Regions from separate parts of the Pseudomonas sp. AK106 genome, predicted to be linked through region 3. Evidence: predicted binding sites of a transcription regulator. Region 3 holds the regulator's gene; each other region holds the start of a gene.

Region 1 (6,715 bases), 640 kb from region 3:
TGGCCATTGCCTATGGCCGCAGCGTGCGGGTGCCGCCGCCGGAAGGGTTCTACACCTTCGCCACGGGCCGCGTGTTCGGCGTGCCGTATCTCGCCATTGTGGTGATCGCCGTGGCGGTGCTCATGGGGTACGTGCTGACCCGCACCCGCTACGGCCGTTCGGTGCTGGCCATCGGGCAGAACGCCCGCGCCGCCGAACTGGCGGGGATTCGGGTCGGCCGCATGCGCTTTGCCACCTACGTGCTCTGCGCGGTGTTCGGCAGCTTGTGCGGCCTGACCCTGGCCGGGTTTTCCGGGGGCGCGTCGCTGGGCATGGGCGAGGAATACCTGCTGGCGTCCATCGCCGTGGTGGTGATCGGAGGGACCTCGGTGGCCGGCGGGTTTTCCAACGTGCCGGGCATCTGGGGCGCGTCGCTGTTTCTCTACCTGCTGGTGAGCATGCTCAACACCTTCGGCGCCAGTGCCGGGGTGCGGCTGATCCTCACCGGCCTGATCATCATTGCGGTGATTACCGCTGTCAGCGGACGCAAAAATGCCCGCGCCTGAATTAAGGATCGACCCCGTGTCCGACGACCTCTACGAATGCCATGACAAGCGTTTCCATCGCCTGATTCTGCCCAACACCCAGCTCGAACGCCTGTACGACCAATGCCGCTGGGCCGAAGGGCCGGTGTGGTTCAACGACGGCGGGTACTTGCTGTGGAGCGACATTCCCAACCAGCGCATGCTGCGCTGGACCCCGGAGCAGGGGGTGTCGACCTTCCGCACGCCGTCGAATTTTGCCAACGGCAACACCCGCGACCTGCTGGGCCGGCTGATTACCTGCGAGCACGGCACCCGCAGCGTCACCCGCACCGAACCGGACGGGTCGATCACGGTGCTGGCCGAGCGATTCGAAGGTAAGCGTCTGAACTCGCCGAATGACGTGGTGGTGCATCGCGATGGCGCGGTGTGGTTCACCGATCCCAGCTACGGCATCCTCACCGATTACGAGGGCTATCAGGCCGAAGAAGAGCAGCCGGGCCGCCATGTGTATCGCATCGACCCGGACAGCGGCGAGATCGCCTGCATGGCCAATGATTTCGTGCAGCCCAACGGCCTGGCCTTCTCCCCGGACGGGCAGACCCTGTACATCGCCGATTCCGGTCGCTCCCATGACCCCGATGGCCCCCACCACATCCGCGCGTTCGAGGTGATCAATGGGCGGGAGCTGGGGCAGTCGAGGGTTTTTGCGGTGATTGAGCCGGGCGTGCCGGACGGCATGCGCGTGGATGTGCAGGGCAATGTCTGGACCAGTGCCGGCGACGGCGTTCAGTGCTTCGCCGCCGACGGCACCTTGCTGGGCAAGATTCGCCTGCCGGAGAAGGTCGCCAACCTGACCTTCGGCGGCCCGCGGCGCAACCGCCTGTTCATCACCGCCAATACGTCGTTGTATTCGGTGTACGTAGCGGTGGCGGGGGCTCAGGTGCCTTGAGCGATGACAGGTCAAGGCGCGCGGGATTTACGCCGCGCGCCCTGTTCTCAGAGCTTGAAACGGCCGACCACGGTGCGCAGTTCGCCGGCCAGCAGCGACAGTTCGTCCGCCGTTACCGCGTTGTCCTCGATGCCTTCCATCAACACGAAGGTGCCGTTGCGGATCTCGGTGACGTTGCGGTTGATGTCTTCGGACACGGCGTGCTGCTGCACGGCAGCGCTGGCAATCTGGGTGTTCATGCCGACGATCGACTCGACGCCTTCGTTGATCGCGTTCAGGCTCGAGGACGTCTGATCGGCCGAGCTCAGGCAATCCTGCGCCCGGTCCTTGCCCGCTTTCATCTGGTCAACGGCCGCGTTGGTCGCCAGTTGCAGCTGCTGGATGATCCGCTGGATTTCCGCGGTGGAGTTCTGAGTGCGTGAAGCCAGGGTTCTCACTTCATCCGCGACCACAGCAAAGCCACGGCCCTGCTCACCGGCGCGGGCGGCTTCGATGGCGGCATTGAGGGCAAGCAGGTTGGTCTGGTCGGCGATGTTGCGGATCACTTCAATGACCCCGCCGATCTCCTGGCTGTGCAGCGCGAGGGCCGCGACCTTTTGCGCGCTGAGGTCGACTTCGCCGGCCAGTGCTTCGATGGTCTGGCGGGTCTGCTGCATGACGCCCAGGCCTTTGCCGGATGCCTGGCTGGCCTGTTCCGCTGCACGCGCCGCGCCTTCGGTGTTCTGGGCGACGTCGGCGACACTGGCGGTCATTTCGTTGATGGCGGTGGCAACCTGCTCGGTTTCGCCTTGCTGGGCGTTCATCGACACTTTGGCGCGGTCGATGGATGCACTCAGGCGGGTCGCGGCGTCGGATACCGAGCGCGAACTGCGCTCGACCTGGGCGAGGGATTCACCAAACGCCTGGACCATGTGATTCAAGCCGGTGCCGATGTCGGCCATTTCGTCTTTGCCCGCCACGTTGACACGGGCGGTGAGGTCGCCCTGGGCGATACGACGGGTGGCGCTCAACATGGCTTCCATGGCTTGGCGCATCGCGCTATAGATACCGCTGAACGCATAAATCAGCAGCAGACCGGCGATGGCGAACATCGCCAGCATGGCGGTGCGTTCGGCCGACTTGTCGTGAACCCGTTGTTCCAGCACCGCCGACAGCGCTGCCTGCAAGGCGTCCTGCGCCTTATACAGCTCGGCCACCACGGCGTTGCCTTTGGTCGGCAGGCCCTGCATCCCGGTGATGGTGTTCTGTGGTGAGGTGATCAAGGTTTGCAGGTCACTGCGAAAGCTGTCCAGGCTGGACAGCCCGCTGCTGACGGGGGACTGGATGCGATCGGCGAGGGCTGTTTCCTTACGGCGCAGCAGGTTGAGGCTCTGCAGCAGCTCCTGGCGAATCTGGGTTTCTTGCTTGAGCAGCGATTTGATCGTGCCACGGGTGGCGTCGGTCAGCGGTTGCCCTTCATGCAGACCACTGGCCAGACCGCGCAACTGGCCGACGACGTTGATCTGGCGTGGCAGTCGCAGGGTGCTCTGATCGATCAGGAACAGCGAGGCGTAGTCTTCGTCCAGCACCATCCCGGAGGTGGCGGAGATGAAGTAGATGAAGTTCAGCGTCTGGGTCATCTGATCGCTCCATGCATCGAACAGGGTCGCTTGATCGGCACCGGCTTTAGTCTGGCTGATCAGCCCTTCTGCGCCGGAGCGCAGGCGCTGCACGCGGTCGGCTGTTTCCAGCTCGACGGTGAACTGGCGGTCCGTGGCTTCCAGCTTGGTGTAGGCATCCAGGAGTTTGGTCTGATTGGCGGCGAGGTCAGCCTGGGCTGTCTCATCCCCGCTGAGCAGGCGGTTGGTCAATGCCCGCTGCAGCATCGACAGGCGCAGTACGGGGGTGACGTCCATCAGGTAACGCTGGCCGACTTCTTCGGAGTGGATGTTATCAATGCTGGCGTTGAGCTGATGCAGCAGGCGCGCGCCCAACAGCCCCAGTGGGAGCAAAACGATGATGGCGAGCAGTGCGAATTTGGCAGGAAAGCGCAGTCGGTTGGTCAGGTACACGGCAGGGGAAAGAATATTCATACTGTTCTCAAAGCCCCGAAGCGGGGCGATTGGGTTGTTGTCGGTGAGAACGGTCCTTTTTCTCGGGTCGGAGTGCGGTGACGACGTCTCTGGGAGGAGAAGGCGCTATGGCTGATTGCGCCTCGCTCCAGTCCATCTGTCGGCCGGTATGGTATTAACTTTATAAAAACTTATACAACAATATATATTTGTACAGCTTTGGAACTGAACCGATTAAGTGATGTCTTTGTGATATCAGTCTTTCTCAGCTCAGCCGAACTCTGTTTTGCCCCTGATCGTCGGTCATTGACCACCCGTCATGATCCTGAGCGGGCAATGATGGCCATGAGATATCATCTAACCCGTATTTTTAGAACGGAGGGCGCACGCCATGAACTGTTCGCTGGAAATTGAGCAGAAGCGCCTGTCCGCGGTTCACGCTTTGCAATGGCTCGAAACCGCTCACAGCGAGGATTTCGACCGCCTGTGCCGCTTGGCTGCCGCGCACTTTCGCGTGCCGACGGTGCTGGTGTCCCTGGTGGAAAAAGATCGGCAGTGGTTTCCGGGCCGTGTGGGGTTTGACGCGAGTCAGACGCCCATAGAGCAGTCATTCTGCCGCTACACCATCCAGAACGCCGAAGTCATGGTGGTCAATGACGCTCGCCTGGATCCGCGCTTTGTCGACAACGCGCTGGTCACCCAGCCTGATGGCATCCGTTTCTACGCCGGTGCCCCGTTGTGTAATCACCACGGTGATGTGCTCGGCAGCTTTTGCCTGATCGACACTGTCCCTCGCACGCTTCAGCCCGACGAAGTGGCTGTCCTCGAAGATTTTGCGCAACTGGTCATGGGCCAGGTCGAACAATGCCAGGCGATGCGCTACCGCCACCCGGTCAGCCGCCTGCCGAATTTGCAGCAGTTCTTGCTGGACACCCAGGACGTTGCGGTCACCGGGAGTCAGGTGCGGCTGATGGTGGTGATCCGCACCCAGCCGATGGCGAGCGCTGCGGATGTCAGCGTGAACAGCAACCTGGATGCGCAACAGACGCGCCGCGATATGGCCAACTGCCTGCGTCGCCGTCTGGATGGGATTGCTGAGCTGTATCACGTCAGCGACCTGGATTTCTGCCTGCAGATGAGCTGCGAGCGCTCTCGCCGGGATGACCTGGTTCGCATGCTGTTGGCGGTGATCACCGAGCCTTTCACCCATCAGCAGGTGGCCGTGGGGCTGGCGTGCTGTGACGATGGTCAGAACTCCGCCGCTGCGCTCATGGGCAAAGCGACCCACGCGGCGGGCAGGGCCGTCTATCGGCAGGTGCCGTGGGCGGCGTATGACGAGGCGGAGGATTGCGCCCAGCGTCGCGCCTTGACCCTGCTCAATGAACTCGCCGACGCGCTGGTCAGTGGCGACATCTTTCTGGAGTACCAGCCACGTTTCAGCTTGCAGGATGGCCGCCTGCTCAGCGTCGAGGCGCTGATTCGCTGGACCCATCCGATGCTCGGCAAGATCGGGCCGGATGAGTTCATTCCGTTGATCGAGGGCGCCGGCAGGATCAGCACCGTGACCCGCTGGGTCATCGACCGGGCGCTGACCGACCTCAGCGGCTGGATCGACGATGAAGTGCGGCTGTCGCTCAACCTGTCGCCGCTGGACTTCTCCGACCTGGACATCGCCCTGACGTTGCAGAGCGCCTGCGAAAAACACGGCGTTGCACCCGCACGGTTGGAAGTCGAGATCACCGAAGGCGAGTGGATTCGTGCCGACAAACGCGTCATCGCGCAGCTCACCCGCATTCGCGAGCTGGGCGTTGACGTGGCCATCGACGATTTCGGCGCGGGCTACAGCAACTTTGCCTATCTGCACGAGATCCCGGCCAATATCCTCAAGCTGGACAAATCCCTGGTGACGGACCTGGAGAGCAACCCGCGCAACCGCATCATCGCCCGGTCCGTGCTGCACCTGGCCAGTGAACTGGGTTATCGCACCGTCGCGGAAGGCGTCGAAACCTTTCGCTGCATGAGCCTGGTCCGTGATTTCGGCTGCGAAGAAGCCCAGGGCTATTTCCTGAGCCGGCCGCTGAAGCTGCAACAGCTTAAGCAGCAGTGCCAGAACATTGCGCTGACGTTTACCCCTGAACCGTCGAACGCGCAGATTTATGCGGATCTGGGTGATACGGATCAGGTGATAGAAGCGGCGTGACGCCGGCCGGGTTTCCATTGCAGGACCGGCTCCAGCCGGGAAGAGGCCAGCGTGAACACCCACAATTTTGCGTTGTGACGCCTGACGCCTTCCCGGCTAAAGCCGGTCCTACGGTCGAGGTCGCAGCCACACTCACTGCATGCATGGGTTTTAGTGGGTGCTGCTTCAGCCAATCTTGCCGGATGCACGCGCTGCTTTTAGTAGGACCGGCTTCAGCCGGGAAGAGGCCGGCGTGAACACCCACAATTTTGCGGTGTGACGCCTGACGCCTTCCCGGCTAAAGCCGGTCCTACGGTCGCGGTCGCAGCCACCCTCACAGCATGCATGGGTTTTAGTGGGTGCTGCTTCAGCCAATCTCGCTGGACGGATGCGATTCTTCTAGTAGGACCGGTTTTAGCCGGGAAGAGGCCAGCGTGAACATCCTCAATTTTGCGGTGTGACGCCTGACGCCTTCCCGGCTAAAGCCGGTCCTACGGTCGAGGTCGCAGCCAATCATGCTGGATGCACGCGATGCTTTTAGTAGGACCGGCTTTAGCCGGGAAGAGGCCAGCGTGAACACCCTCATTTCTGCAGTGTGACGCATGACGCCTTCCCGGCTAAAGCCTGTCCTACGGTCGAGGTCGCAGCCACCTCACAGCATGCATGGGTTTTAGTGGGTGCTGCTTCAGCCAATCTCGCTGGACGCACGCGCTGCTTTTAGTGGGACCGGCTTCAGCCGGGAAGAGGCCAGCGTGAACAACCACAATTTTGCGGTGTGACGCCTCATGCTTTCCCGGCTAAAGCCAGCCCTACGGTCGCGGTCGCAGCCACCCTCACTGCATGCACGCGATGCTTTTAGTGGGACCGGCTTCAGCCGGGAAGAGGCCAGCGTGAACACCCTCAATTTTGCGGCGTGACGCCTGACGCCTTCCCGGCTAAAGCCGGTCCTACGGTCGGCGTCAACGCCAGTCCTGTCCCTATCAAGGCCGGTCCCACTGATCGAGCGTGATTA
Region 2 (6,715 bases), 1.1 Mb from region 3:
GCAACCGAGAAGGCAAGGGGGAAGTTGCTCGCACCGAACACCGCCACCGGACCAAGACCGATGCGCCGCAGACGCAGGTCGGCGCGCGGCAGTGGTTGGCGCTCCGGCATCGCAGTGTCGACCACGGCACCGTGCCAGCGTCCGTCACGCAGCAGACTGGCAAACAGTTTCAGCTGATTGACCGTGCGCATCCGCTCGCCTTCCAGGCGTGGCTTGGGCAGGCCGCTTTCGACATGAACGCGCTCGGTCAGCACATCGCCCAGATCCACAAGGCCTTGGGCGATGGCTTCAAGGAAGCTGGCGCGCTGGTCGTCACTCAGTTGCCGATAACGGTCGAATGACGCTTCGGCCAGTTCACACGCAGCGTTTACATCCTCCAGCGTGCTGGCACTAAACGACGGCGTCAGGGGTTCACCGGTGGCGGCGGCGAGGGCGAAAACTTCTCCGCCCTGACCTTGTACAGCGCGTTGTCCGATGATCGTTTCACCAAGAATCTGCATTGCTCAACACCTCTCGAGGGCGGCGACCGCCAGTGGGTACCGCTGTGGCCAGCCATTGAGGTTACATCATGGCGCTGCGATCGCCACCGGTGCGGGTGTTGAGCTTGCTGTTGAGCTTATGGACGCGCCTATGGCTGCAGCTTATTGCTGAACGGCGCTGAATCCCTCAAACGCAGTTTGCTGCTGGATCGCGCTGACAATGTTTTTGCGCGTGGCCGGCTGCTGGTTGCCGTCCTTGTCCACGAACACTTCGCTCTGCAGCTCGGCGTCATCGCCTTCACCGATGAACGAGAAGCCGAGGAATTCAAAGGCTTCGCGGTCCGCGTTGGCTTTCGAGCGCGGCGTGCGCAGGGGCAGGGTGACGCTGGCGCCGTCCTTGCTGATGACGAAAACCTCGGCTTCCTTCTTCGGCCGCGCCGCTTTGCTCTTGCCGCCGCTCGGGTTGCTGACCGCTTGATGCGTCTGATTGAGCACCTTCAACGCCAGGCTGTAGACGAGCTCCTGAAAACTCGGGTCGTCTTTATAGCTGGAGAGAATCCGGCTGATCGGAAACTTCGCGCTCAGGTCTTCGAGCGCGGCCATGTCGGCGGCTTCGGCGTCCTTGAGCTGCTTAAGCTGACCCATCAGCTCGTAGGCCTGGTCATCATCGAATCGGTCATGGGCGGCGCGTATGGCCAGGCGCAGATCGCGAATCTGGTCGCTTTCCTTGGCGCTCTGGAATGCGTCCAGCACCATCTCGCTGATGGTTTTGGCCTGTGGCACATGTTGTGAAAGGTTGATGGCTTCTTCGTAGGCTTGCTTCGACGACACGGCGTTTGCCGCCGGATCGGTATGGGAATCAGACATTGAACATCCACTGCTTCGTTAACTGGGGTTGAGGCGCGAAAAGCTCGGGGCGTTTCGAGGGGCGTAATCTATTGGACGAGGGCGCCGTTGTCACGGATTGCCGTCTTCGCCCGGACCGCAGGGCGATTGGCGTTGGATGCGCGCAGACTACGGAATCAAAAAGCCCGGCAATTGCCGGGCTAGTCTTACACGCAGGTGCCACCTTTATGGTGTGAGCCCGTCCCGCCTGTTGGATGCGTCCCTTTCGGACACGCCGACGCGGAAAGTGAAACGATTGAAAGCAGAGCGACCAGTCCAGCGATAGCGATCTTTTTCATATTGCCTCCGTGCACTGCGAGATGCAGTACAGGGCTATCGGCGATTTGGGATCCCGCCTTAGGCACAGAACGCCAGAAACAACAAAGCCCGCACAAGGCGGGCTTTGTTGAGGTACTTGGTGGCTACACAGGGACTTGAACCCCGGACCCCAGCATTATGAATGCTATGCTCTAACCAACTGAGCTATGTAGCCAAGTGGCGCGCATTATTCGCTCAGATCGGATATGTGTCAAGCGTCTCTTTGAAAAAATTTATCCACGCGATCAATCGGTTAGCCTCCCGGCTCTTCTACCATTTTCTCATCCCTGCACGCTGGTGACAGTTTCACTCCTCGCGCTGAGTGCTTTTGCCCCACTTTCGCGCACTCAGCGTGCACTGTCCTCGATCTCGTGCCCGGTTTGATGGCCTCGTGCTATCGGTCCGGTTCTTGCTTATGCCTGCCGTAACGCTGCCGTTATAGAGCTAGGTGGCTGCGGATTTCGATAAGTCTGAGTGCGCCCCTCGTTCAAAAGATGGGCGGTTATCGTTTTTAAAACATAGACATGGCATTTTGCCGGTAAAAAATGTAAGGCAGCGCAGCGATGATCATTCGTCGCGCAGCGTCTGTCGGTGAGGAGTGGTCGGTTATGCAGAGTCTTTTGTCGCCAGGCATCCGCCTGCTCGGACGTCTCGGGTTCGCGCGCAAGTTTCAGGTGCTCTTCTTTCTGTTCATCTTGCCGCTCGCGGGCAGCCTGTGGATGATCGGCCAGGATTACCGCAGCAAGCTGGAGGTGATTTCTCAGGAGCAAGCCGGTGTGCGCCAGCTCATGGCACTCGATGCGCTGGATGTGCAACTGACAGCACAGCGCAACCGCGCCGCGCGCTGGAAGGCTGCCGACATTCTTCGTGATCCGACGCCGGCCGCGAAGGCAGCCATGAACGCGCTGGATGCCGCCAACCCTGACCTGACCCGCACCCTGGCGTCCTTGGGCGATGAACTCAAGGCACAGAACGCCAGCGCGGACATCATGACGCGGTATCAAGCGCTGCAGGCCTCGGTCAAAGGCATGGATTCGGAATCTCTGCGCAGCGTCGGCTGGTGGCCGGACGGCTACGATCGTTTTACCTCTGCCCTTACGGCGCTGCAGAGTCTGCGTGAACAGATCGCCATGGACAGCGGCTTGATCCTTGATCCCTGGCTTGAAACCTACTTGCTGATGCAAATCGCCACACAGCAGGCGCCGGAACTGGTCGAGCGAGTAGGGCGGATGGCGAGTATCGGCCAGTCGTCGATCGCATCAGGGCAGTTCTCGTTGCAGAGCCGTCTTCAGATGCGCGACCTGCGCAGTCGCATCGGTGACGCCCGTGATCAACTGGTCAAAGCCGTGAGCTCGCTGAAATCGAAAGCGTACCCGGGCATGGAGGTCTGGACGCGTCAGTATGAAGACAGTCTTCAGCGCCTTGATAACGAATTGAAAGTGCTCGACGACGGCGTGTTCGGCGGCAGCATCAAGCTCGACCCTGCTGCGTTCGAGCGCAGCGTCGACGGTGTCAGCGATGGATTGGCGGCCTTACGCAAGCAATCGCTCTCATCATTGACCAGCCGGCTCGATTATTACCATGAGCAGTCCACTCTGCAGTTCGTGCCGATCGCTGCGATTTTCAGCATTCTAGCGCTCGCGGCGCTGTATCTCTTCATGTGCCTCCAGGCATCGATCCAGCGCAGCGCCAAGGGCATCACGACCCTGGCCGAGTCGCTGCGTGACGGCAATCTGTGCGTCGAGGTCGCCGTTCAGGGGCGTGACGAACTCGCAGCCATCAGCACCGCCCTCAACGTCGCGGTGGTGCAACTGCGCACCAGTCTCTTGGGTGTCAACCACGAAACCCAGCAACTGGGCTCTGCGGTGCTGACCCTCAATGCGCAGTCAGGCAGCACGCTCAACGAAGTGGAAGATCAACAACAGCAGATCAGCCAGATCGCCGCTGCGGCCACCGAGCTGGCCGCGACGTCCATGGGGGTTGCCCGCAGTTGCGAAGCCGCATCCGGCAGCGCCCAGGCCACCCGACGCATCGCCGAAGACAGCAGCCGCGACAGTCAGCGCACCACGGCGAGTATTCAGCAACTGAACCAGAAGTTGACCGACACTGCTAATGCGTTGAGCAAGGTCAGCGAGCAGGGGCAGCAGATCCAGTCCGTGGTGGACACCATTCGCGGCATCGCCGAACAGACCAACCTGCTGGCGCTCAATGCTGCCATTGAAGCGGCGCGTGCGGGCGAGCAAGGCCGTGGCTTCGCCGTGGTCGCTGACGAGGTGCGCAGTTTGTCCCAGCGGACACAGGCTTCCACCGCGCAAATTGCCGGGACCGTGGACAGCCTGCGGTCGACCGTCAGCCAGGCCGTTAGCCTGATGGAGGCGGCGTGTGGTCAGGCGGTGAGTGACGCGCAGTCGGTGACCGGCTTGGGCGAGCGGCTGGAAGAGATCGCCAGCGCGGTGCAGATCGTTACTGACACGCTGGCGCAGATCGCCACCGCAGTCGAAGAGCAGGCCGCGACGGCGGACGAGGTTAGCGGCAATATTCAGCAGGTGGATCAGGCCGCTGGCCGCTTGCTTGACGGTGCGCGTGCGGTAAATCATGCCGCAGACACCCTGACCAAAGGCAGCCGGGCCTTGAGCGACAACACCGCGAGATTCCGGTTGGGGTAAGCCGCGCAGGCGAAGCGTGAGGGTGATCGGCCCGCGATTGCATGCGCGCCATCATGCCGCACCCTGCGCCGTGGGTTGAAAGAGGAACGGCTGGCGACGTATAAGATTCGTCGCCTTCTCATCGTCTTCTGATACCCATCGCCGTAGGGGATTTCTCCATGACCGACAGCAGTGCCGCAGGTGCGGCGGTTTATTCGCCCCTGACGTTAGCGTTGTACGACGCCTGGGTGTTGGGCATTTCCAATCGGTATGCCTGGCGCTGCCCAACCGATGAGGTGCTTTTGCCGTTCTTCCGCGCCAGTGTGCGTGCCCACCATCTGGATATCGGCGTCGGCACGGGTTATTACCTGGCGAAAGCCAAGCTGCCGCCGAACACCCGCATCACCCTCATGGACCTCAATCCAAGCAGCCTCGCCGCCGCTAAAAGCAGGATCGGCCGGCCAGACACGCACACCCTTCAGCATGACGTAATGACGCCGATCCCGGGCAACGAACGCTTCGACTCGATATCGCTGTTTTACCTGCTGCACTGCCTGCCAGGCCCGACGGATGCCAAGGCGGCGATCTTCGCTCAGCTCAAGCACAACCTGAACCCGGACGGCGTTTTGTTTGGCGCAACGATTCTAGGGGACGAGGCGGGGCACAACGGCTTCGGTCGCAAGCTGATGGCGGTCTACAACAAGAAAGGCATTTTCGGAAATAGCGGGGACACTCAGGCCGGCTTCGAAGCGCATTTGCGGACGCACTTTCGCGAGGTCACGCTGAAGCGCGAAGGCGTGGTGCTGCTGTTTCGCGTAGCGCAGCCGATTGTCTGAGTTGCACTAAAACCACAAAGCCCGCGGATCACTGAGTGATACGCGGGCTTTGACGTTCAACGAGGTTCGTGGAGGTCCACGAGGGCGTTAGACGTTGAAGCGGAAGTGCAGAACGTCGCCGTCCTTGACGATGTAATCCTTACCTTCCAGACGCCATTTGCCCGCTTCCTTGGCACCGGCTTCACCCTTGTACTGGATGAAGTCGTTGTAGGCGACGCACTCGGCGCGGATGAAGCCTTTTTCGAAGTCGGTGTGGATCACGCCGGCGGCCTGTGGCGCGGTGGCGCCGACACGGACTGTCCATGCACGCACTTCTTCGACGCCGGCAGTGAAGTAGGTCTGCAGGTGCAGCATTTCGTATCCGGCACGGATCACGCGGTTCAGACCAGGTTCTTCAAGGCCCAGAGCCTCCAGGAACATGTCCTTTTCTTCGCCGTCGTCGAGTTCGGCGATTTCCGCTTCGATCTTGTTGCAGACCGGCACCAGCATGGCGCCTTCTTCTTCGGCGATCGCGCGAACCACGTCAAGGTGCGGGTTGTTCTCGAAACCGTCTTCAGCGACGTTGGCGATGTACATGACCGGTTTGGTGGTCAGCAGATGGAAGCCCTTGATGACGGCTTTCTCATCGGCGCTCATGCTCTTCATCAGGCTGCGCGCGGGTTTGCCCAGCGTGAAGTGAGCGATGAGTTGCTCCAGCAGGCCTTTCTGGACCACTGCGTCCTTGTCGCCGCCCTTGGCATTGCGCGTGACTTTCTGCAGTTGCTTCTCGCAGCTGTCGAGGTCAGCAAAAATCAGTTCCAGGTCGATGATCTCGATGTCGCGCTTCGGGTCGACGCTGTTGGAGACGTGAATCACGTTCTCGTCTTCGAAGCAGCGCACCACGTGAGCAATGGCGTCTGTCTCGCGGATATTGGCGAGGAACTTGTTGCCCAGGCCTTCACCTTTGGATGCACCGGCTACCAGCCCGGCGATGTCGACGAACTCCATGGTGGTCGGCAGGATGCGCTTCGGGTTGACGATGTCGGCCAGGGCCTGCAGGCGCGGGTCCGGCATGGGCACGATGCCTGTGTTCGGTTCGATGGTGCAGAAGGGAAAGTTCTCCGCCGCGATACCGGATTTGGTCAGGGCGTTGAACAGGGTGGACTTGCCGACGTTGGGCAGGCCGACGATGCCGCAGTTGAATCCCATGGTGTTTCCCCTCGAGTGATGTCAGGCCTTCTGGCTGTGCAGGACGCGCATCGCCTTGGCGAAGTCGCCAGCGAGTACATCCGGCAGCACGCCGAGGGCAAAGTCGATGCTGGCATCCAGCTTTTCCTGCTCGGCGCGTGGCGCTCGACCCAGGACGAAGTTGGACACCAGACTGGCGTCGCCCGGGTGGCCGATGCCAAGCCGCAGGCGGTGGAAGCCGTTCTGGTTGCCGAGCTGCGCAATAATGTCGCGCAACCCGTTATGCCCGCCGTGCCCGCCACCCAGTTTGAGTTTGGCGACGCCCGGAGGCAGGTCGAGTTCGTCGTGGGCCACCAGAATGGCTTGCGGAGGAATCCGGAAGAAA
Region 3 (6,715 bases):
TTCAACTGACGCGCCAGATCGCGAACCAGTCGCGGGAAGCGACCGAACACTTTCTTGATCGGCTGCATGCGGGTCTTCATGACCGCGGTCTGCAGGTCAGCAGTCACCACGTCCAGATTGGACACGGCCTTGGACATGGCTTCATCGGCGCTGTTGGCGCCCAGGCGCACCAGGCGGTTACGCACCAGCACCAGTTCACCGACCATGTTCATGATTTCGTCCAGCCGCGCGGTGTCGACGCGCACGGTGGTTTCGGCTTCAGCCGGCGGTTTTTCGCTGGCCGCCGGAGCAGCAGCACGCGCCGGAGCAGGCGCAGAGGCAGGCGTCGCTTTGGCCGGTGCCGCCGCAGCAGGCGTCGGTTTGGCGGGTTCGGCTTTGGCCACGGGCTCAGGCTTGTTGACCGGTGCAGCAGGCGCAGCCGGTGCCGCGGCGGCCACCGCAGGTTCGAACTTGCCTTTGCCGTGCAACTGGTCCAGCAGGTCTTCGAATTCGTTGTCGGTGATTTCGTCCGAGGCCGCCGCTTTCGACGGGGCCGCAGGTGCAACCGGCGCGGCAGGCGCAGCGGCAGCAGGAGCAGCATGAGCCGCGGCGTCAGGAGCAGCAGTACCAACGGCATCCGGCGAGAACGAGCCTTTGCCATGCAACTGATCCAGCAGCGACTCAAATTCGTCGTCAGTGATTTCGTCACTGGCCGGTGCGGCAGACGGCGTCACGGCCGCCGGCGGTTGCACGGCATCGACGGCGAACTGGCCTTTGCCATGCAACTGATCGAGGAGTGATTCGAATTCAGCGTCGGTGATTTCATCGCTGGCCGCAGCGCCCGCCGGTGTAGCGGGAGCCGCTGCGGCAGGTGCGGCTGCCGCAGGGGCAGAGGCAACCGGTGCAGGACCGCCCGCCGCTTGCGCCTTGACGGCGTTCAGCGAATCCAGAAGCTGTTCGAATTCAAGGTCGGTGATGTCTTCGGACGGCGCTTCAGCCACCGGCTCTTCGACCACCGGGGCTGCAGCCACTTCCTCTTGCGAAGCAGGCTCGGCCAGGCGAGCCAGCGCGGCCAGCAATTCAGGTGTGGCGGGGGTAACGCTGGAGCGCTCGCGCACTTGACCGAACATGCTGTTGACGGTGTCGAGTGCTTCAAGGACCACGTCCATGAGCTCCGAGTCGACGCGGCGTTCACCCTTGCGCAGGATGTCGAACACGTTCTCGGCGATATGACAGCATTCAACCAGCTCGTTGAGCTGGAGGAAGCCGGCGCCCCCTTTTACAGTGTGAAAACCGCGAAAAATTGCATTGAGCAGGTCCGCATCGTCCGGCCGGCTTTCCAGCTCGACCAACTGCTCTGACAACAGCTCGAGAATCTCGCCGGCCTCTACCAGAAAATCCTGAAGGATTTCTTCATCGGCGCCGAAGCTCATTGGGGGGTGCTCCTAAAATTAACCGTCAAACCGATCCGGAGGCTGCACTGACGGCCTGCGCGCATTGCTTTCGTCGAAGCATTGGCGCGCGGGTCCAGCAGCCACTTTCACAGAAAACCTGAAGACCGAGACAGAATGACCGAATCAGAATCCGAGGCTGGATAGCAGATCGTCAACATCATCCTGTCCGGATACAACGTCTTCACGTTTATCGGCATGAATCTGCGGACCTTCACCCTTGGAGTGAAGTTTTTCTTGTTCTTTTTGCTGACGGAACATTTCCTGGTCGTGCTCGATGCCCGCGAAGCGGTCCACCTGGCTCGCCATGAGCACCAGCTTGAGCAGATTGCGCTCGACTTCGGTGACCAGCGTGGTCACGCGCTTGATCACCTGACCGGTGAGGTCCTGGTAATCCTGAGCGAGCAGAATGTCGTTCAGGTGCGCGGAGACTTCGGTGGTCTCTTTCTCGCTGCGGGTCAGGAACACATCGACGCGGCGGGCCAGATCACGGAACTCTTCGGCGCTGATTTCGCGGCGCATGAAGCGTCCCCAATCGGCGCTCAACGCCTTGGCGTCGTCACTGAGCCCGTGCATCAACGGCGTGCTCTGCTCCACCAGGTCCATGGTCCGGTTGGCCGCGTTTTCGGTCAGCCTGACCACGTACGACAGCCGCTCGGTGGCGTCGGTGATCTGGGAGACCTCCTCGGCCTGGGGCATGTTCGGGTCGATCTGGAAGTTGACGATCGCGCTGTGCAGCTCGCGCGTCAGTTTGCCGACTTCCTGATACAGGCCGCGGTCGCGGGTCTGGTTAAGCTCATGGATCAGTTGCACGGCGTCGCCGAACTTGCCTTTTTCAAGGCTCGCGACCAGCTCTTGTGCGTGTTTCTTCAGGGTTGACTCAAAGTCACCCATTGTCGAATCTTTGGAATCCATAGCGCCCTCGCAGCGGACATCAGCTATTGACGCGCTCAAATATTTTTTCGATTTTTTCTTTGAGCACTTGCGCGGTGAACGGCTTCACCACGTAGCCGTTCACACCGGCCTGAGCGGCTTCGATGATCTGCTCGCGCTTGGCTTCGGCAGTCACCATCAGCACCGGCAGACTGCGCAGACGCTCGTCGGCACGCACCTGACGCAACAGGTCGATGCCGGACATGCCCGGCATGTTCCAGTCAGTGACGAGGAAGTCAAAAGCGCCGCTTTGCAGCATGGGCAATGCGGTGAGTCCGTCATCTGCTTCGGCCGTGTTGGTGAACCCAAGGTCACGCAACAGGTTTTTTATGATCCGCCGCATCGTTGAGAAGTCATCAACGATGAGGATTTTCATGTTCTTGTCCAATTCGACCTCCAAGCAGTCTTTAACGCGTTCAGCACCTGAACGCGCGTCCAATCAATACCGGCTGTGCCGAACATGAAAAAGGGATTTCAATCGACCGGAACGAGCGCAGCGAAACCGGATCATCTACGACCCGGTTCGACCGACTCCTGCCGTGTCTCTTTTGCTTCCCGCTCACGTCTTGCACAGCCGGTCTTACAAGCAAAACACGCAGGCCTCATGGCCTGCGCCTGATTCACGAACGTGCGCGCCACTCGCCAAGACGACCGCGCAACCGCGCCGCGCATTGACTGTGCAGCTGGCTGACACGCGATTCGCTGACCCCCAGGACCTCACCGATTTCCTTGAGGTTCAGCTCTTCGTCGTAGTACAGCGACAAGACCAGGCGTTCACGTTCGGGCAAGTTGGCGATCGCCTCGGCCAGCGCGGCCTGGAAGCGCTCGTCTTCCAGATCCCGCGACGGTTCGAGGGACTGGCTCGCGCCGTCCTCGTGCAGCCCTTCGTGTTCGCCGTCCTGCAACAGGTCGTCGAAACTGAACAGGCGGCTGCCCAGGGTATCGTTCAAAATCCCGTAGTAATCGTCGAGACTCAATTCAAGTTCGGCAGCAACCTCGTGATCTTTAGCGTCACGGCCGGTTTTTGCTTCGATTGCACGAATCGCGTCGCTGACCATGCGCGTGTTGCGGTGGACCGAGCGCGGTGCCCAGTCCCCCTTGCGCACTTCGTCGAGCATCGCGCCACGGATACGAATACCCGCGTACGTCTCGAAACTGGCCCCTTTGGTGGAGTCGTATTTGGTCGAGACTTCAAGCAAGCCAATCATGCCCGCCTGAATCAAATCCTCGACCTGCACACTGGCCGGCAGACGCGCCAGCAAGTGGTAGGCGATTCGTTTGACCAGCGGTGCATAACGCTCGATCAGCTCATACTGGGAGTCTTTGGACGATTTGCTGTACATGCGATAGCCACTTGCTGTCATGAGACGGGCCCTGCGCTGGTGTGATGCACGAGGCGTTCTACGAAAAATTCCAGGTGACCGCGCGGGTTCGCCGGCAGCGGCCAGGTGTCGACTTTCTGCGCGATGGCCTTGAACGCCAGGGCACATTTGGAACGCGGAAACGCTTCGTACACGGCGCGCTGTTTCTGCACGGCCTTGCGTACGCATTCGTCGTACGGCACGGCGCCTACATACTGCAGGGCCACGTCGAGAAAACGGTCGGTGACTTTCGTCAGCTTGGCGAAGAGGTTGCGCCCTTCCTGCGGGCTCTGGGCCATGTTGGCCAGGACGCGGAAGCGGTTCATGCCGTAATCGCGGTTGAGCAGTTTGATCAGGGCGTAGGCGTCGGTGATCGACGTGGGCTCGTCGCACACCACCAGCAGCACTTCCTGGGCGGCGCGGACAAAGCTCACGACCGACTCGCCGATGCCGGCGGCCGTATCAATGACCAGCACATCGAGGTTGTCGCCGATGTCACTGAAAGCCTGAATCAGCCCGGCATGCTGCGCCGGGGTCAGGTGGACCATGCTCTGGGTGCCCGATGCCGCCGGCACGATGCGTACGCCGCCCGGGCCCTGCAGCAGGACATCGCGCAGCTCGCACCGCCCTTCGATGACGTCAGCCAGGGTGCGCTTGGGGGTCAGACCCAACAATACGTCGACGTTGGCCAGACCCAGATCGGCGTCCAGCAGCATGACGCGACGTCCCAGCTCGGCCAGCGCCAGTGAAAGATTCACTGAAACGTTGGTCTTGCCTACGCCACCTTTGCCACCGGTCACCGCGATAACCTGTACGGGATGCATGCTGCCCATGTTAATTGTTTACCTTGTCTTGCTTAGACCTAAGCCACATGTCGGGCTGCACGTTCAGTGCCTGAACAATGCCTGGCAGACCATCGATGCAGGAAAATTCCACTGTCATTTCTCTACCTAGCCCGCACGCTTGCCGGTGCTGTGATAAAGATCCGCAAACATATCCGCCATCGCTTCCTCGCTAGGCTCTTCCTGCATCTGCACACTCACAGCCCGGCTCACCAATTGGTGCCGACGCGGCAAATGCAGATCATCCGGTATCCGTGGGCCATCCGTGAGATAGGCCACAGGCAGTTCGTGTGTCACGGCCAGGCTGAGCACTTCGCCGAGGCTGGCCGTTTCGTCGAGCTTGGTCAGGATGCACCCGGCCAGGCCGCAACGTTTGTAACTGTGATAAGCCGCTGACAACACCTGCTTCTGGCTGGTTGTTGCCAGCACCAGGTAGTTGCGCGCCTTGATGCCACGGCCGGCGAGGGTTTCCAGTTGCAGACGCAGTGCCGGATCGCTGGCTTGCAGGCCGGCGGTGTCGATCAACACCACGCGCTTGCGCAACAGCGGCTCCAGCGCCTGTGCCAGGGACTGGCCCGGGTCGACGTGGGTGACCGGTACATTGAGGATCCGGCCCAGGGTTTTAAGCTGTTCCTGAGCGCCAATGCGGAAACTGTCCATGCTCACCAGCGCGATATTTTGCGCGCCGTATTTCAACACATATCGGGCCGCCAGTTTAGCCAGCGTGGTGGTTTTACCCATGCCGGCAGGGCCGACCATGGCAATCACACCGCCCTCCTCCAGTGGCTCGATGTCCGGCGTGGCAATCATGCGGGCCAGATGGGCCAGCAGCATGCGCCAGGTGTGAGCCTGATCACCGGATTCCGGGACCATCGCCAAGAGATCGCGAGACAGTGGGCCGGAGAGACCAACGCGTTGCAGACGGCGCCACAGGTTGGCCTGCTGCGGACGGCTGCCTTGCAGCTGGTTCCAGGCCAGCGAGCCCAGCTGGACTTCCAGCAGTTCGCGCAGGCCGTTCAATTCGGAGCGCATCGCTTCGTAGGCACGGTCGCCGACGGCAGGCTCGGCGTTGCGTTCGGCACGCTCGGCGGCAACAGCGGCGTGGACCGACGGGCGAAACGGTTCTTCCAGGGTCGGTTCGATCTGCTTGCTGTCATCCATCGCCAGACCGACGAACAACTGGCGATTGGCGACAGTGTCCAGCTCGCTGCGGTGGGTCAGCTCCGCCTGGGCGGTGACGATGCGCGACTGAGTCTTGCGCAGCTCTTCTTCGAGTTCGATGTTCGGCACACGGGGGGCCAGCGCAGACAACTTGTAGTCCAGGGCCGCGGTCAGTTCCACGCCGCCGGCGATCCGCCGGTTCCCGATGATGGCGGCTTCAGCGCCCAGCTCATCGCGAACCAGTTTCATGGCTTGTCGCATATCGGCGGCGAAAAAACGCTTAACTTGCATGACTCACTACCTCAGCCGTTAGGCCCGACAGTCGCTACGATGGTGACTTGCTTATTGTCAGGAATTTCCTGGTAAGCCAAAACATGCATATTCGGTACAGCCAACCGTCCAAAGCGAGACAACATGGCGCGAACCGGACCTGCGACCAACAAAATAACCGGCTGCCCCTGCATCTCCTGACGCTGCGCCGCTTCGATCAACGAGCGCTGAAGTTTCTCAGCCATGCTCGGTTCGAGGAGAACGCCTTCTTCCTGACCCTGACCTGCCTTCTGCAGACTATTTAGCAATATCTGTTCCAACCTTGGTTCAAGGGTGATCACAGGCAGCTCCGGCTCAATGCCGACAATGCTTTGGACGATTGCGCGGGACAATCCGACCCGTACTGCAGCCACCAGCGCGGCGGTATCTTGACTACGCGCAGCGTTGTTGGCGATGGCCTCGGCGATGGAGCGGATGTCGCGAACCGGTACCTGTTCGGCGAGCAGCGCCTGCAGCACCTTCAGCAGGGCCGACAGCGACAGCACACCCGGGACCAGCTCTTCCGCCAGTTTTGGCGATCCCTTGGCCAGCAGGGTCATCAATTGCTGGACTTCCTCGTGGCCGATCAGTTCATGAGAGTGCTTGTAGAGAATCTGGTTCAAGTGGGTCGCCACCACGGTACTGGCGTCCACCACGGTGTAACCGAGGGATTGCGCCT

Evidence for each region. Region 3 encodes FliA, which starts transcription of late flagellar genes. Its sites were predicted from a motif close to CTAAAGTTTNNNNNNNNNNNGCCGNTAA; they were not measured.
Region 1: a site for FliA is predicted at 3,682-3,709, ahead of M1E04_RS11380 (methyl-accepting chemotaxis protein). Genes of this name have one in related genera too.
Region 2: a site for FliA is predicted at 2,095-2,122, ahead of M1E04_RS03650 (methyl-accepting chemotaxis protein). Genes of this name have one in related genera too.

The regions. Positions count from the first base shown of each region.
Region 1 covers NZ_CP096426.1:2,520,257-2,526,971, forward strand. The annotation lists gene M1E04_RS11370 (ABC transporter permease) at 1-545, shown strand, start outside; gene M1E04_RS11375 (SMP-30/gluconolactonase/LRE family protein) at 562-1,473, shown strand; gene M1E04_RS11380 (methyl-accepting chemotaxis protein) at 1,521-3,545, opposite strand; gene M1E04_RS11385 (sensor domain-containing diguanylate cyclase) at 3,916-5,724, shown strand; gene gloA (lactoylglutathione lyase) at 6,713-6,715, opposite strand, start outside.
Region 2 covers NZ_CP096426.1:806,960-813,674, forward strand. The annotation lists gene M1E04_RS03635 (aldehyde dehydrogenase (NADP(+))) at 1-500, opposite strand, end outside; gene M1E04_RS03640 (hypothetical protein) at 642-1,346, opposite strand; tRNA gene M1E04_RS03645 (tRNA-Met) at 1,781-1,857, opposite strand; gene M1E04_RS03650 (methyl-accepting chemotaxis protein) at 2,291-4,348, shown strand; gene M1E04_RS03655 (class I SAM-dependent methyltransferase) at 4,507-5,163, shown strand; gene ychF (redox-regulated ATPase YchF) at 5,251-6,351, opposite strand; gene pth (aminoacyl-tRNA hydrolase) at 6,373-6,715, opposite strand, start outside.
Region 3 covers NZ_CP096426.1:1,876,735-1,883,449, reverse strand. The annotation lists gene M1E04_RS08585 (chemotaxis protein CheA) at 1-1,412, opposite strand, end outside; gene M1E04_RS08580 (protein phosphatase CheZ) at 1,557-2,345, opposite strand; gene M1E04_RS08575 (chemotaxis response regulator CheY) at 2,365-2,739, opposite strand; gene fliA (RNA polymerase sigma factor FliA) at 2,984-3,727, opposite strand; gene fleN (flagellar synthesis regulator FleN) at 3,724-4,557, opposite strand; gene flhF (flagellar biosynthesis protein FlhF) at 4,675-6,018, opposite strand; gene flhA (flagellar biosynthesis protein FlhA) at 6,030-6,715, opposite strand, start outside.